DNA from 2 places in the Pseudoalteromonas sp. RWi3 genome. Region 1 is predicted to be linked to the other one. Evidence: predicted binding sites of a transcription regulator. Region 1 holds the regulator's gene; the other holds the start of a gene.
What was found. The regulator sigma-54, encoded in region 1, starts transcription at its own class of promoters, with help from an activator protein. The targets are predictions, from matches to a motif close to GTTGGCACGNNNNTNGNNT.
Positions count from the first base shown of each region.

Region 2: a site for sigma-54 is predicted at 1,552-1,570, ahead of ACFI4Z_RS03555 (flagellar basal body rod protein FlgF). Genes of this name have one in related genera too.

Region 1 is NZ_JBHNYL010000011.1:39,417-42,838, reverse strand. It holds gene rapZ (RNase adapter RapZ) at 1-158, opposite strand, end outside; gene ptsN (PTS IIA-like nitrogen regulatory protein PtsN) at 179-631, opposite strand; gene hpf (ribosome hibernation promoting factor) at 636-923, opposite strand; gene ACFI4Z_RS13985 (RNA polymerase factor sigma-54) at 953-2,449, opposite strand; gene lptB (LPS export ABC transporter ATP-binding protein) at 2,518-3,243, opposite strand; gene lptA (lipopolysaccharide transport periplasmic protein LptA) at 3,240-3,422, opposite strand, start outside.
Region 2 is NZ_JBHNYL010000001.1:820,116-823,537, forward strand. It holds gene flgG (flagellar basal-body rod protein FlgG) at 1-728, opposite strand, end outside; gene ACFI4Z_RS03555 (flagellar basal body rod protein FlgF) at 750-1,514, opposite strand; gene flgE (flagellar hook protein FlgE) at 1,672-3,039, opposite strand; gene ACFI4Z_RS03565 (flagellar hook assembly protein FlgD) at 3,097-3,422, opposite strand, start outside.

The DNA of each region.
Region 1 (3,422 bases):
ACTGCAATCTTATCGTAATTCTCTGACACACTTCGAACTAAAGAAGGGAGTAAATTGACCGGAATATTATCAACACAGTAATAGCCAAGATCTTCTAGTACGCGAAGCGCGACGGATTTACCTGAACCAGACCGCCCACTGATAATAATCAATTCCATGTAACCTCTCCTTCACTTTCTTATGAATGCTCAACAATAACTTGATACAAATCCTGATCTGTTTTTGCGCTACGTAGTTGTTTACAAAACTCTTTATCGTTAAGTTTATCAGCAATTGTTGCTAACGTCTTCAAATGAAGTTGGCAATCTCCATCAGGTACGATCAGTGCTACAAAAATATCGACAGGACGATTATCAATTGCATCAAAGTTAATGGGGGTTTCACTCACTAAGATTAATGCTAGAGGAGATTGTGCGCCACTCATGCGACCATGTGGTATAGCAATACCTCGACCTATGCCTGTGCTACCAAGCTTTTCCCGATTTAATAATGCGTTAAGGATCTCTTGCTGTGTGAGGTGAGGAAGCTTTTCATGAGCCAATTGGCTAATAAATTCTAGAATTCGTTTTTTGCTATTAAAAAGGACCGCAGCTTTACTGCAGTCCTCAGAAGTAAGTGAACTTAATTTCATAGTATTAGTGTCGAGCGTGCTTCTCTTTGTGTTTTATTACTTGGCGGTCTAATTTATCAATCAGTCCGTCAATCGCAGCATACATATCTTGATGTTCAGTTGAAGCAAATAAATCAGCACCGCTAACATGTATTGTGGCTTCTGCTTTTTGACTTAATTTTTCTACGTCAAGAATCACATGTACATTATTAATACTATCAAAGTGCCTTTCAAGCTTCGCAAACTTATTGTGTACATAGTCTCTAAGTGAATCGGTAATTTCTACGTGGCGACCAGTTAAGTTAATTTGCATAAGCATTTTCCTTCTTTGTTTTTTACGCCTTAAATCAAACTCTTTCTTTGATTTGACGGTGGAATAGCTAGAGACTCACGATATTTTGCAATTGTGCGTCTAGCTACTTTGATACCTTGCTCAGCCAATATATCTGCAATTTTACTATCACTCAATGGTTTCGCTGAGTTTTCTGCGCTAATAAGCTTTTTGATCAATGCACGGATAGCTGTAGAAGAGCATTCCCCGCCATTTTCGGTGCTTACGTGACTAGAGAAAAAGTACTTCAACTCAAAAATACCACGTGGTGTATGCATATACTTTTGAGTTGTTACGCGTGAGATAGTTGACTCATGCATCTCGACCATTTCTGCTACATCATTTAGTACCATCGGGCGCATAGCTTCGGGGCCGTGTTCAAAAAAACCTTGCTGCTGTTTCACTATACAATTAGTTACTTTGAGTAATGTTTCATTACGGCTTTCTAAGCTTTTAATAAACCATTTTGCTTCTTGCAGATGCGAACGAATAAACTGACTGTCACTGCTCGATTTTACTGAGCGAGACATGGCGGCATACTGGCTGTTCACTCTAATTTTAGGCATGCTTTCTGGATTTAATTCCACCATCCAGCGCCCTTTAACTTTTTTCACTGAAACATCAGGGATAACATACTCAGACTCTTCGCGCACAATAGTATCTGCGGGCTTAGGGTTCAAGCTGTGTATCAGTGTCATGACTTCTTTTAGCTCATCTTCTTTAAGCTTAGTCTTTTTCATCAAAGTGCGATAGTCACGACTTGCTAAAAGATCGATATGCTCGGTTAAAATCATTTTAGTCTCTGCAAGCCATGGCGTTGCAGGGTCGAATTGATTCAGTTGTATACATAAACACTCTTGTAAGCTGCGTGCGGCAATCCCTATTGGATCAAACAATTGGATGCGTTTTAAAACAGCTTGAACTTCATCAAGTTCTATTTCTTCTTCGTTATTATCTTTGTTTAAACTTTCAACAATGTCTTCGCAGCTCAATGTTAAAATACCCGATTCATCAATCGCTTCAACAATAGCAATGGCTATGGCTTCATCGGTCGGGCTAAATGGCGTTAATTGTAGCTGCCACATAATGTATTCATGCAGCGTTTCAGTGGAAGCACCTTGGTAAATAGACTCATCTTCAGGCATTGGTCCTGATGAGCTAGAAGGCGCAGCGCTCATGTACTCATCCCATGTTACATCCATGGCCATTTCGTCGCTGACAGTTTCTTTACTGAGTGCTTCACTACTTTCTTGTTCGTATTCACTTGGTGTTTCATCAGCAGATGCACTGACTGTTACTTCATCAGTGTCTTGTTTTTGCTCATTTTTGCCTGCAGTTTCATCACTAAATTCATGCTCCTCAACTTCTAGTAAAGGATTACTGTCGAGTGCTTCCTGAATTTCTTGTTGTAGATCCAATGTACTGAGTTGCAACAAACGAATAGCTTGTTGTAACTGAGGTGTCATTGTCAATTGCTGGCCCATGCGCAGCTGGAGTGATTGCCTCATTTATCTTTAACAATCCTTTTATTATGTAATCAGAATTAAGTTTAGCAGATAGTTAGCTGAACGTTGGTTTATAGCCTAAATTGCTCACCCAGATAAACATCGCGTACTGTTTGGTCGGCAAGCACATGTTCAGGAGTGCCTGAAGCAATTAGCTCACCATGAGAAACAATGTAGGCTTTTTCACAAACATCAAGGGTTTCTCGTACATTATGATCTGTAATCAACACCCCGATGCCTCGGTTTTTAAGGTGTTCAATTATTTTCTTTATATCTAACACTGAAATTGGATCAACACCAGCAAAAGGCTCATCTAATAAAATAAATTTAGGGTTTGCGGCTAATGCGCGTGCAATTTCAACTCGGCGGCGTTCACCACCTGATAACGCCATACCTTGGCTATCGCGAATGTGTTGTATGCTAAATTCATCCAGCAGGCCATCCAGAGCTTGTTCTCGGCCTTGCTTATTTAAATCGTTTCGTGTTTCTAATATCGCCATCAAGTTTTGATAAACCGTTAATTTACGAAAAATAGATGACTCTTGCGGTAAATAACCAATACCTAATCGTGCACGGCTATGCATAGGCAGTAATGTAATGTCGTTATCATCAATGCTTATTTTGCCTTTGTCGCTCGGTACTAAACCAACAATCATATAAAAAGTGGTCGTTTTACCTGCACCATTTGGGCCTAGTAAACCGACAATGCTTCCTGCACTTACTTCTAAACCCACACTCTTTACAACTTGGCGGCCTTTATAGCTTTTAGCTAAAAATTCAGCTTTTAACGTACTCATGGCTGACCTTTTGACTTTGCTTTTTTATTTTCGATGGGCACTAAAATAGTATGTACGCGGTCATCTGAGTTTTCATCTTTTTGCGCACTAATTAGTTGCTGCTCCATGTCGTAAGAGATGCTTTTAGCATTGATCTTTTGACCTGCTTGAGTAACCTGGGCATCACCAATTAGGGTTAA
Region 2 (3,422 bases), on a different contig from region 1:
ATTTCATAAATACGCTGTGTTTCAATTAAGTTCACCAGCTCTTCCGTCACGTTTACATTAGATGTTTCGAGTGAACCTTGCACAATCGCACCTAAGCCATCAATGCCAGGGTTACCTTGAACTGGTGCGCCACTAACAGCCGTTTCGGTGTAAAGGTTTTGCCCAACTGGCTCAAGGCCTGATGGATTAATAAAGTCACTGATTGTCAATTGTCCAATAACCACGTTATCTGGCTGGCCTGCGATACTAACTGAAACTTCACCATCTTGTGACACCGTAATTGATTGTGCATCGTCAGGTACGTTCATTTCTGGTTGCACAGGAAAACCAGCGCCCGCTGTAACAATTCGACCATCTTCATCGGTGGTAAATTGGCCATTACGAGAATAAGCAATATTTCCGTCAGGCTGAAGCACTTCGAAAAACCCAGGGCCTGAGATCATCCAATCCAATGAGTTTTCAGTAGTAAGCATGTTACCTTGAGAAAAGTTCTTTTGGTTTGCGACAACTTTTGCACCAGCACCCAACATTAAGCCAGATGGCATTTCAGTATCTTGCGATGAACGCCCACCAGGTTGGTTTATATTTTGATAAAGTAAATCTTCAAATACTGCGCGGCTTTTTTTGTACCCTATGGTACTGGCATTAGCTAAGTTATTTGAGATCACCGATATATCGGTTTGTTGGGCATCTAAGCCCGTTTTACTGATCCACAATGCAGGATTCATACTAATGTCCTCTCAATTAGGTTAAACAATGCGCAGCAACTGGGTATGACGTTCGTCAATTTCTTCTGCTGTTTTCATTAACTTAAGTTGTAATTCAAATTGGCGTTGATGGCTTATCATATCGACCATTTCATGCACTGGATTCACATTAGACATTTCTAACGTGCCACTCATAACTTTGACGTTTTGCGATATTTCACAAAATCCACATAGGTCATCAACTAATTTATCTTGCTTTGGTCTAAATAGACCGTCATTACCTTTTTCAAGCTGGCTATTATTAGCTTCAATAACTTTTAGACGATCAACCACCTCTAAAAAGTTTGCCGGCGCCCCTTGGGGCCTTACTTGAATTGAGCCATCATCACTAAACTCCACCTTTTCCACTGGCAATGGCAAAATAATGGGACCACCGGCGCCAACTACTTGGCGTCCGTGGCTCGTTACTAACGCACCATCTGGCGTGATATTTAACGTCCCCACTTTAGTGTAGGCTTCATTGCCTGAAGCATCTTGAACGGTTAACCAACCTTTATCACTAAACGCAATATCAAGGTCTCGGCCAGTTTCAACAACGCCGCCCGAAGTCATGTTTGAACCTGGTCGTTCTTGCATAGAAAACACACGTGTAGGGAGGCCTTCACCAAATGCTTGCATTGACCTTGCTTGTGCAAAGTCGGCCTTGAAGCCTGTGGTGTTGGCATTTGCTAAGTTATTTGCTTTGAGCGCAAGGCCCCGCATACTCTGCTTAGCCCCTGACGCTGCAATGTAAACCATCTTATCCATAACATCGACTCGCGATAAAAATCTATATTAAGTATAAATGCAAAATAAGTGCCACAATAATTTGACACCCCCTTTATTAAATCTAAGATACAAAAAAGGCTGCCATAAAGGGCAGCCTCGGTGTCGGATTATTGCAATGCAGTAAAGCGCTAAGCTATTAACGAATCTGCAGGATATTTTGTTGTAGTGTAGAATTAACTTCTAGTGCACGTGAGTTTGCCTGGAAGTTACGCTGAGCACTAATTAGGTCTACTAGTTCATTAGTCAAATTAACATTTGATTGCTCTAGCGCTGATGAATTAATTGAACCTAACGTACCTGAACCTGGCTCACCAGCAATTGGCTCACCTGACGTTAAGCTTTTCTTCCATGCCGTGTCACCCACTTGTGCTAAACCTTGTGAGTTAGAAAAACGAACCATTGCCACTTGGCCTAAGAAAGAAGTGTCACCATTACTGTATGACGCAACAACCTTACCATCTGTACCAATATCAATACCTGCCAAGCGGCCAACTGTCGCACCATCTTGGTCAAGCGCTTTCACTTCAAAGTTACTCGCATACTGGGTAGGGATTTTATTCGCAGTACCCGCTTCATCACGCCAATTTACTTCAACGTCATCAGGGAAACTAGCACCGTTCGTCAATAAATCTGATAAACCCGCTACACCGCCACCGCCGCCAGGGATCGCTATCGGATTGAAAGTTGTATCTGTATTTGGTGTACCATCTGTGTTTAATGGTAAACCGCTGGCATCAAATTGGAAGGTAGAAATTGGTGTATATGGAGGGGCTGTTTCTTCAGCACCCGCTGGGTTAAACACTTTCTCATCGAGTGTTGCATGAACTTGCCACTCATTCTCGTTACCCGTCACTGCAGCATCGGTTTTCACGAAGAAAAACTGCAATACATGCGGCTCACCTAGTGAATCAAATACTGTTGTTGATGTTGAGCTGTTGTATGATGCACTCACCGTAGGGTCAAAAGTCGTAATTGATGGCGCAGTTGAACGCGAATCTAGATTGAATGAGCTGTAAACGTTTGTTGTTGCACGAGGTGAACCTGACGAATCTGGGATCTGTAGTGCAGAAGACGTACTTAAACTTACCGACGTCGTGTCACCCGTTGATTCATTAACAGGAAAACCCTGCAAAAAGTTACCTTTAGCATCAACGATAAAGTTATCTTGGTTTAACTTAAATGCACCCGCACGAGTGTAAGTAAAATCCTGTGCGCCTAAGTCTTCACTCATGGCAAAGTAACCTTCACCTGTAATCGCTAAATCAAGCGAGTTTTGAGTAAACTTAAGTGACCCTTGGTGAAATTGTTGCGCAACCATAGTGGTTTGAACACCATCACCATTTTTTGTTTTACCCGAACTAAATACAGATGATGCATACACATCTGCAAATTCAGCGCGCGACTCTTTAAAACCAGTTGTGTTAACGTTAGCAATATTATTTGCTGTTACGTCCAAATCTTTTTGAGCGGCTGCAATGCCTGTAAGTGCAATATTGAAGCTCATAATTCACCTCTAATTTATGAATGTGTAGCCGGAAGAAGGCTAACTAATAATTAATTTTTACGCGATTTCTGCTACGTCAGTTAGCCTAACCGCACCTTCTTTAGTATTAATAATGATCCCGTTGGCACCATTAACATTTACGCTTTCAATATTTTTGAAAGTTGCAATGGGTAAACTCGTGAAATCCCCTCCCATTTGGCCCTCTGCTTTTACGGTATATTCACCATCGGGTAATTCTTCACCCTCAGAGTTTTTACCATCCCATTCAAAGCGCACGGCACCAGGAGGTTGTGAACCAAATTCAATTGTACGAACTAATTGACCTGAGGAATCTTCAATCCGTAACGTTAAATTGTCTACCGGCTCTTGGGCAACGATAGTGC